4 regions of the Mesorhizobium sp. WSM1343 genome follow, and region 1 is predicted to be linked to each of the others. Evidence: riboswitches for the same ligand, from Rfam matches in the RefSeq annotation. Region 1 holds a riboswitch; each other region holds the start of a gene.

Region 1 (2,192 bases):
CGGCAAGCGCGCCGGCGAGATCGAGCGGTGCGTCGATGGTCGTCCAGCCGTCGCCGCGCCGCGACCGGTGCAACGCGATGCGCTCACGCATCTCGTCATCATAGGCTTGCGCCGTGGCGACATAGGTCCAGGGCGGCGGCAAGGCGGTCGCCAAAATTTCGGCGTGCGCGCTCTTGCCGGAGCGCGCACCGCCGATGAGGAAGGTCAGTGTCTTGCGATCAGGCAAAGCTGTCGCGCAGGCTGGTCGCGGTGCCGGTGAAACGACCGCGCACCACACCGACTACCGCTCCGAGCACCAGCCAGAACACCAGATTGGTCACGGTCACCGCCACCACGAACTGGTGATGCAGCCCTTCCGGAATCGCCGTCTCGTAACTGTCGGGCTGCGGTGCCCCGACAACATGCGGTGCGACGATCAAAAGGACGGCAAGGATCGCCAGCGGCAGCGACTTGCGGAACGCGATCAGGCCGAGACCGGCAGCGGTTGCCGCCACCGTTGCCCACCACCAGATCTGGCGCTGGGTGAGATCGGCGGCCGGCATGGCCGGCAGTTCCGGCGGCAGGCCGAGGCCCGGCGCCAGCGTGAACACGGCAAAGCCGGCCAAGCCCCAGAACACGCCCTGGCGCCAACCACCGATACCGCCGGCGAATTCGGAAACCGCGACCAGGATCAACCCGAAGCCGATGCCGGTGACGATGTTGGCAAGCACGCTGAAGGCGAAACGCTCGAAACCGTCTGCCGGCGCCCAGCCCTCGTCTTCCGCCGCAGCAGTCGCTTCGGCAGGGGCCGGAGCGGCTGTGCTCATGGCATTGCTATCCGTTGCTGCCGGAGCGGCATGGTCATGGTGATGCCCGCCGCCCGCCTGTTCGTAGACTTCCGCCTTCAGGATCAGCGGCACGGTCGCATAGGCCTGCATGCAGGCGAGAACGACGCCGGCCACGAGCCCTGCGATCGCCGCGATGAACACGACGTTGCGAAACAGGTTCATGATGTCAGCCCCTCGTCAGTGGCAGGGAAACGCCATCGAATGGCGATAGTCGTGAGCCGCATTGTGGACCGCATCGATATGCGAGAAGCCGACAAAGCCCATCACGAAAATGCCGAGCAGCGCGGCGAGCGCAAGCTGCATGAAGCGCGACTGCGAGGAGACGGAAGCGCCGAGGGAGACGGAAGCGGTAGTCATGTCTTGTCCTTTCGCCCTCCACCCGAGGGCATCGAAGTCAGTTTCCTGTCGCCGGCAGGTCTCCTGGCTCACGGATCAGCGTCCTTCCCCACCTTCCCGAAGAAAAATCTTCAGTGGCATATGGAGAGGACTACCGCACACAGTTGCGGGGGCAGCCACGGCATTGGGCGAAATCCGCCCTTACCGCATTCCCTCTTGGCTCCAAAATGGAACCGGCGACACCGGCGACTATAGGCAGAATCCTCGCGTCCGGCAAACCAAATTCCGCCGGCGACCGTTGCGAATGCGCCATGAAGGTCAAAGCGATTTCGGCAGATAGCGCCACGTCACGAAGCCGCAGACCGCCGCCAGCAGGCCAAGCGTGACGAACACCGAGCCCAGGCCGAAGAAGGCCAGCACCACCGAATAGACCAGCGGCGGCGTCAGCTCGGAAAAGTCGAGATAGGTGCGATAGACCGCCGCCATCTGCGATCTTTCATAGGAGCGCACCGAGCGCATGAAGGCGGTCGAGCCGAGCGCGTCGAGTGCAATGGTGAAGAAGGCGCCGCAGAGCAGGAAGGCGCCGGTGAGCAGCGGCACGGTTTCGCCGACGAAGCCCGCCGCCAGAAGCGCGACCGACATGGCGAAATAGGCAAATGTCATGGTCCTGCGGCCGCCAAAGCGCTTTCCCGCCTTGCCCCAGAAGATGGCCATGAACAAAAGCGCGTTGCCGGCCGAAACCAGCAGGCCGCCGGCCAGCTTGCCCTCACCCGTAATGACCATGAACAGCGGCCCATAGACGAAGAACGTCGTCCAGAAACAGGAGCGCCCAAACGCGATCAGCCAGGCCAGCCTGAGCCTGGGCTGGGCGATGAAGCGGCCGATATTGGCGAGCGGATTGGCTGGTCGCGTCTTGCCGGGACGGATCGACGGGTTGTCGCCGAGCCGGTAGGTCCAGAACAATGCCAGCAGCGCTAACGCGAACACGGCCACCGCGCCATGCGCGGCATAGACGCCGAAGCGCGTGTA
Region 2 (2,192 bases), 1.2 Mb from region 1:
GTCAGGCCGACGATTGACGGCTGCAATTTCAGCGCGAAAGCCATCTCGGCCATGTTCAGATCATGGATGACAGCGCGCTTCGGCGGCGCGTCGAAGGTCAGCGGCTTGCCGCAGCTGTCGACGGTTACCGGGAAGGCGAAGGCGGTCGAGGTCAGCAGCGAGACGGCAAGCGAAAAAGCGAGGCGTTTCACGGGTATGCTCCTTGTGGGTGGGATCGGGTCGACTATGGAACGGCTTCAATCACGACGGCGGCGCGGCACGGTTCGGAACCTCGAACACCGTCAACTCTCGATCCTCGGTCGGATGGCGCAGGCGCAGCACATCGATGCCGAAAATCTCGCGGATCAGCTGTTGGGCCAGCGCTTCGCGCGGTGCGGCGAGCGCTTGCAGGCGGGCATGATTCATCACCGCAACCCTGGTGGCGAAGGGTGCTACCAGCGCCAGATCGTGCAGCACCGCGATCACCGTCATCTCGAAGCCTGCCACGAGGTCGAGCAGTTCGCCGCGGGCGCGCGGGTCCAGATGGTTGGTCGGTTCGTCGAGGAACAGGATTTTGGGCTGCTGGGCGATGGCGCGCGCCAGTTGGGCGCGCTGGCGCTCGCCGCCCGACAGCGAGCCGACGGTGCGGCCAAGCAGCGGCAGCAGGCCGGTCCGGCGCAGCGCATTGACGACAATGTCGCGTTCCTCGCTCCTGCGCCTCAGTCCGGCGTGCGGGACCCGGCCAAGCTCGACATAATCGATCACCGCCAGCCGCGGATCGGGCTGGTCGGTCTGGCCGACAACGGCGATATGCAACGCCCGCTCGGCGGCCGAAATCCTGTCCAGCCCGCGTCCGCCAAGCTTCACCTCGCCGGAACTTGGCCGCAGCATGCCCGACAGCATGCGCAGCAGCGTCGTCTTGCCGGCGCCGTTGGGACCGATGATGGCAAGGCGATCGCCAGCGGCCACCGAGAAGCTGACCGCCTGGACCAGATTCCGCCCATTCGCCATGGCACAGAGGTCATGGGCTTCGAGAAGCGCTGCGCTCATCGGCTGCAGCCCGCCGGATTGCGGGGACGGCAAAGCGTGCGCATGGTGATGCGATGATCGATGGAGCCGTCCAACTTTCCGTCACTTTCCAAAACTGGCGACGGAAGGAAGCTGGCGAACCGGCCGACAAGGCCGGGATTCGCGTTTCCTCCCGGCACACCCCGTCCGGTCAACTCAGTGATGGCAGGTCTCCTGGCTCGCGGGTCGTTGCGCCATCCTGCCTTCCCAGCCTTGCCGGCCAGTGGCATTCACGGATTTTGCTCGCCGCTTACAGTTGCGGGGGCAGCCACGGCCTCGACCTGAACAGGCCTCACCGTGTTCCCTTTTCACCCCTCGCCTTTCGGCTCGGGGACCATCACCACTTCAGCGTAGATTTCCACCAAACGCTTCGCAATGGATTTCTCGGACGAAGTGGTGGGCCAGCTAAGGGAAACAGGCATTGCACGCTCATTTTATGTAATAACATAACATTCTTAGGAGATGACGCGGCCCGCTGTCAAGCGAAAGCCCATGGGATCGGCGCAGATTGCACGGAATGCGCAATTTCGATCAAACTGGCCGCGCCAGGAAACGCCAAGATGATCCGGCCAATGCGAAAAGGAGCCCCATGAACCCGACCGAGAAAGCGCTGTGGTTCGTCGAGAGCCATCTGCCGGAGGCGATCTCGCTTGACGATGTCGCGCAAAGCAGCGGCGTGTCGCGTTTTCATGTGACGCGCGCCTTCGGCGCCGCAACCGGCCGCTCGGTGATGGGTTACATGCGCTCACGCCGGCTGACCGAGGCGGCGCGCAAGCTGGCCGGCGGAGCGCCCGACATCCTCGTCGTCGCGCTCGACGCCGGCTACAACTCGCATGAGGCGTTCACCCGTGCCTTCCGCGATCAGTTCGGCACCACGCCGGAACTGGTGCGCGCGCAAGGCTCGACCAACAACCTCGACCTCGTGGAGCCGATCCTGATGGACCAGTCCCTCCTCACCAATCTCGAACCACCGCGCTTCGAGACCAGCCGGCCGTTCCTGATCGCCGGCCTCGGCGAACGCTACAGCTGTGAAACCAGCGCCGGGATTCCGATGCAGTGGCAGCGTTTTGCACCCTTTATCGGCAACATCCCCGGCGAGATCTCAGGCGTTTTCTACGGCGTGTGCCTTAATGGCGACGACGCGG
Region 3 (2,192 bases), 2.4 Mb from region 1:
CGCCTTCGACACCACGCCGCTCAAGGGCGAGCCGCCGACGGCGCGGTCGATGATCTTCGTCACCCCTGACGGCGAGCGTTCGATGAACACCTATCTCGGCGCCTGCGTCGAGCTTGGGCCGGAGGATGTCGAGGCCGACAAGGCTTCTGGCGCCAAGGTCACCTATTTCGAAGGCTATCTGTGGGACCCGCCGCGCGCCAAGGAGGCAATCCGCCAGACGGCGAAGCTGGCGCACGCGGCAGGCCGCGAAGTGTCGATGACGCTGTCGGATTCGTTCTGCGTCGACCGCTACCGCGACGAATTCCTCGAGCTGATGCGTTCGGGCACGGTCGACATCGTCTTTGCCAACAGCCACGAGATCAAGTCGCTCTACCAGACATCGTCGTTCGACGAGGCGCTGGCCCAGATCCGCAAGGATTGCCGGATCGCCGCCGTGACCCGCTCGGACAAAGGCTCCGTGATCGTGCGCGGCGACGAGACGGTGGTGATCAAGGCGACCGCCATCAAGGAACTGGTCGACACGACGGGCGCCGGCGATCTCTATGCCGCCGGGTTCCTGCATGGCTATACACAAGGCCGCGACCTCAAGACCTGCGGCGATCTCGGCTCGCTGGCGGCCGGATTGGTGATCCAGCAGATCGGCCCAAGGCCGCGCCAGAATTTGCGCCGAGAGGCTGAGCAGGCGAAGTTGTTGTAGGGCAGCATTTCGGCCACATATTGCCCACCTTCCCCCCTGCAGGCCGTCCAGACGAGCGCGTGTAAATCGAACGCGTACCAGTCCGAGAAGGAGGCCGGTTTTCTCTAAATTTCTGATTGTTGAGGCTCAGGAACACTGTCGCACTTCGGGCCAGTACTGCCGTCCGATCATTTGTCCGCGTGTGGTTCTTCGCAAGGCGTTGCCCCAGTGGAGCTAAGAGGGAAGCCGGTAGCAATGCCGGCGCTGCCCCCGCAACTGTAAGCGGCGAGCCAACCCCACCAATGTCACTGGGGCGAACTGCCCCGGGAAGACGGCAGAGGCTGTGACCCGCGAGCCAGGAGACCTGCCACGGTGAACAAAGTCCACGGGCGGGGTGTCTGGTGGCCGCGGCAGCTCGGCGTTGAGGCCGGGCCTGTTAGCGCCTTCCTTGTCCCCGCCCCCAACCATCGGGGTATGGAATGAATGTCTCCCAGCAAGTTCCCACAGCAACGCTTGGCGTGCCGCGTATCGGTCGCCGGCGAGAACTGAAATTCGCGCTCGAAAGCTACTGGTCCGGAAAATCTTCTGCTGCCAACCTTCTGGTCACGGCGAAGGCGCTGCGTGCCGCCAGCTGGAGCGAGCAGCATGACCGCGGCGTGTCGAATCCCGTCGAACGATTTCTCACTGTATGACCATGTGCTCGACACTGCAGCAATGGTCGGCGCCGTGCCAGCTCGTTACGGCTGGACGGGCGGCGAGGTCCCGCTTGACATCTACTTCGCAATGGCGCGCGGCACGCAAAGCGATAGCGCGGGTTGCGGACACGCCAGTCACGGGCATGCAGTTCAGGGGCAGCGCGTGACCGCAATGGAAATGACCAAATGGTTCGACACGAACTACCACTACATCGTGCCGGAACTGGCCGACGATCAGACATTCGCCCTCTCGTTGACCAAACCAGTCGATCACTTTCTGAGGCAAAAGAGCTCGGCATCCATACACGCCCGGTCATCCTTGGACCGGTGAACTTCCTGAAGCTGGCGAAGTCTCCCGACCAGGGCTTTAATCCCATAGCGCTGCTACCGCGCCTGCTGCCGCTCCACGAGCAACTACTGCAGAGGCTGGAGCTCTCGGAGGCCGACTGGGTGCAGATTGATGAGCCGGCGCTTGTGCTCGATCTCAACCCGAACGAACGAGCTGCCTTCGAATTCACCTACGGGCAGCTGTCTAAAGCCGCGCCCAAGTTGAAAATTATGCTGGCTACCTATTTCGGGCCGCTGTCTGGTACATGGCGAGTTCGAACGCAACGACATGGTGCAGCATTTCGGCGAGCAGTTGTCCGGCCTCGCCTTCACCCAGCATGGCTGGGTGCAAAGTTATGGGTCGCGGCTCGTGCGCCCTCCCATCATCTTCGGCGACGTATCGCGGCCCAATCCGATGACGGTCCAATGGTGGCAATTTGCCCAGTCGCTGTCGAAAAAGCCGGTGAAGGGCATGCTCACTGGTCCAGTGACGA
Region 4 (2,192 bases), 3.1 Mb from region 1:
AGGTCTGGTTGTCGGAGCGGAAGGTGAAGGTCTTCACGTCAGGCGCTTCGTCGCTGACGCCGATCACTTCCAGCACCTGCAGCCTGTCGTTCCAGGGCGTCATCTGGTCGAGATGGCGATAGAGGCCAAGGTCCGTCATCGCATTCATCCTCCTATCCCCTGGGCTAGGCGACGCTGCGCAGGGCCGGCCGGCCGCCTTCGGCAAGGCGCGGCCCGATGAACGACGCGTACCACTCGACGAACTGGATCACGCCGCCCTCATGCAGCTCCGAATAGGGGCCTGGTTCATAGGCCGGCGACAGGATGCCGAAGGCGTTTTCCTCGACGATGCGGCGGTCCTGGTCGTTGGTCTCGGTCCAGACATGGGTGAGCTCAGCGAGGTCGTAGTCGACGCCTTCGACCGCATCCTTGTGGACGAGCCATTTCGTTGTCACCGCGGTTTCCGTGGCACTGATCGGCAGCACGCGGAAGGTAACGGCGTGGTCGCCGAGGATATGGTTCCAGGTCGTCGGATAGTGATAGAGCAGCAAGGAGCCGATGCGGTCGGTTGAAACGCTGTCGGACAAGTTCTTCTGGACCGCCCGTTTTCCCGTCATGGTGTAGCTGACGGCATCGCGCAGCAGCGGCGCGCGGGTGGCGCGGTACTGCCCTGCCGGATCGATGCGGAATTTGCTCGGCAAGCCTGATGCCTCGCATTTGGCCCAGTGTGCGACCATTTCAGGGTCGCTGTCGGCGCCATGGACGCCGGTTATGGTTGGAGCCTCGGGGAAGGTCTTGCACAACTCGGGATGATTGGCGGCGCAGTGGTAGCACTCGCGGTTGTTTTCCCAGACCAGCTTCCAGTTGCCCTTCTCGACGATCGTGCTCTCGAAGGCGATCTTTGCTTCACGCAGCCGGTGCGGCAAAAGATAGGGTTCGATCATCGCCCGCATCGGCGCGAAATCTGCCGGTTCCTTGGCCAGGCAGATGAAGATGTAGCCGCCGACGCTCTCGCAAGCGACCGGCTTCAGGCCGAAATCACTCTTGTCGAAACCGTCGGCCATCTGGCGGGCAAACAGCAGGCGGCCGTCCAGCTCGTAGGTCCACTGATGATACGGGCAGACGAGCTTTGCCGCGGTACCCTTCTCCGTGTTGCACACGCGGCTGCCGCGATGGCGGCAGGAATTGTGGAAGGCGTTGATCTTGCCGTGCTGGTCGCGGACAAGGACGACCGGATAATCGCCGACCTGCACGGTGATGTAGCTGCCCGGCTTCGGCAGTTCGCAATCATGGCCGATGAACAGCCAGTCGCGATACCAGATCAGCTCCATGTCGAGCTTGAAGTAGTCCGGATCGGTGTAGAAGGGCTGCTCCAGCGAAAAGCCTTGCCGGCGCCCCTTCAGGAGCCTCAGCATGTCGTTGCGGATATCCATGTCCTGTCCTCGTTCCTAAGGACTGAACTGGTGGTGACGGAGGAAGGATTGAAACGCAGGCCGGCTGTGTGCCGGACATGCGCTATCCACCTCTTGACCGCCCACCGCGATCAGTCGAGTCTAAAAATCTCGGGCTGGTTTCCGGGCTCTGGAGTTGTCCTTGCGGACCATCGCGACACCTTCCCAGGCGGTTGCCCAGTGGTCTCCCGTTGCGACTTGAACTCCACCACCGTTGCGGGGGCAGCGCCGGATTCTGACCGGCTTCCCAATTCTCCGCCTCGTCGTCACGAAGCGGCACCTGAGATGGTATGATCTAACCACGATCGCGGGCGCGCCGTCGGCATGAAAACGACATCGTATCCATGCGGCGCGACACGGCATGCGAAACGATACTGCAGATCGTCGCGGGCCGAGATCCCACCTCCCGGGCGGCCATTTGCCGGCTGCGATCTTCCCGAATCCGACCCTTCGCGGGGGTCAAAAAGGTTAATGGTTTCGAAAAGTGACTATTAGCTCGCCCTAAAATCGAACCGAACGGTTCGTTTCTGTTGACGGTGCGTGCAGGACGGTGTGAACGCTGGGCCTCTGAAACAGTCGGTGATCCATCAGGTGGCTACAGCTAACGCACTGATATGAAGAAGAAAAATGCATCCTTAGATTCCATTGGCACAATTTCAAGGTGTGGATTCATGGTCCACACGGAACAACTTCGTGATTGGAAAAGACGACCTTGCCCTCCCACATCGGGGCTGTCCGAACGACGCGATTTCATTTCCAAGA

The links. A riboswitch is a leader RNA that binds a small molecule or an ion and turns the genes downstream of it on or off. The one in region 1 is predicted to bind cobalamin.
Region 2: it holds a riboswitch for cobalamin, as region 1 does, so the genes downstream of both, AC0NIL_RS23300 (ABC transporter ATP-binding protein) here and AC0NIL_RS17085 (CbtB domain-containing protein) in region 1, are expected to answer to the same signal.
Region 3: it holds a riboswitch for cobalamin, as region 1 does, so the genes downstream of both, AC0NIL_RS29030 (uroporphyrinogen decarboxylase/cobalamine-independent methonine synthase family protein) here and AC0NIL_RS17085 (CbtB domain-containing protein) in region 1, are expected to answer to the same signal.
Region 4: it holds a riboswitch for cobalamin, as region 1 does, so the genes downstream of both, AC0NIL_RS02025 (aromatic ring-hydroxylating oxygenase subunit alpha) here and AC0NIL_RS17085 (CbtB domain-containing protein) in region 1, are expected to answer to the same signal.

Annotation. Positions count from the first base shown of each region.
Region 1 is NZ_CM148370.1:3,529,736-3,531,927, reverse strand. It holds gene cobU (bifunctional adenosylcobinamide kinase/adenosylcobinamide-phosphate guanylyltransferase) at 1-226, opposite strand, end outside; gene AC0NIL_RS17090 (CbtA family protein) at 219-989, opposite strand; gene AC0NIL_RS17085 (CbtB domain-containing protein) at 1,005-1,184, opposite strand; cobalamin riboswitch at 1,221-1,425, opposite strand; gene AC0NIL_RS17080 (MFS transporter) at 1,482-2,192, opposite strand, start outside.
Region 2 is NZ_CM148370.1:4,758,166-4,760,357, forward strand. It holds gene AC0NIL_RS23295 (ABC transporter substrate-binding protein) at 1-191, opposite strand, end outside; gene AC0NIL_RS23300 (ABC transporter ATP-binding protein) at 241-1,029, opposite strand; cobalamin riboswitch at 1,195-1,401, opposite strand; gene AC0NIL_RS23305 (AraC family transcriptional regulator) at 1,637-2,192, shown strand, end outside.
Region 3 is NZ_CM148370.1:5,962,938-5,965,129, forward strand. It holds gene AC0NIL_RS29025 (adenosine kinase) at 1-697, shown strand, start outside; cobalamin riboswitch at 863-1,061, shown strand; partial or broken gene AC0NIL_RS29030 (uroporphyrinogen decarboxylase/cobalamine-independent methonine synthase family protein) at 1,156-1,905, shown strand; gene AC0NIL_RS29035 (hypothetical protein) at 1,988-2,192, shown strand, end outside.
Region 4 is NZ_CM148370.1:444,954-447,145, reverse strand. It holds gene AC0NIL_RS02030 (FAD-binding oxidoreductase) at 1-139, opposite strand, end outside; gene AC0NIL_RS02025 (aromatic ring-hydroxylating oxygenase subunit alpha) at 165-1,412, opposite strand; cobalamin riboswitch at 1,528-1,729, opposite strand.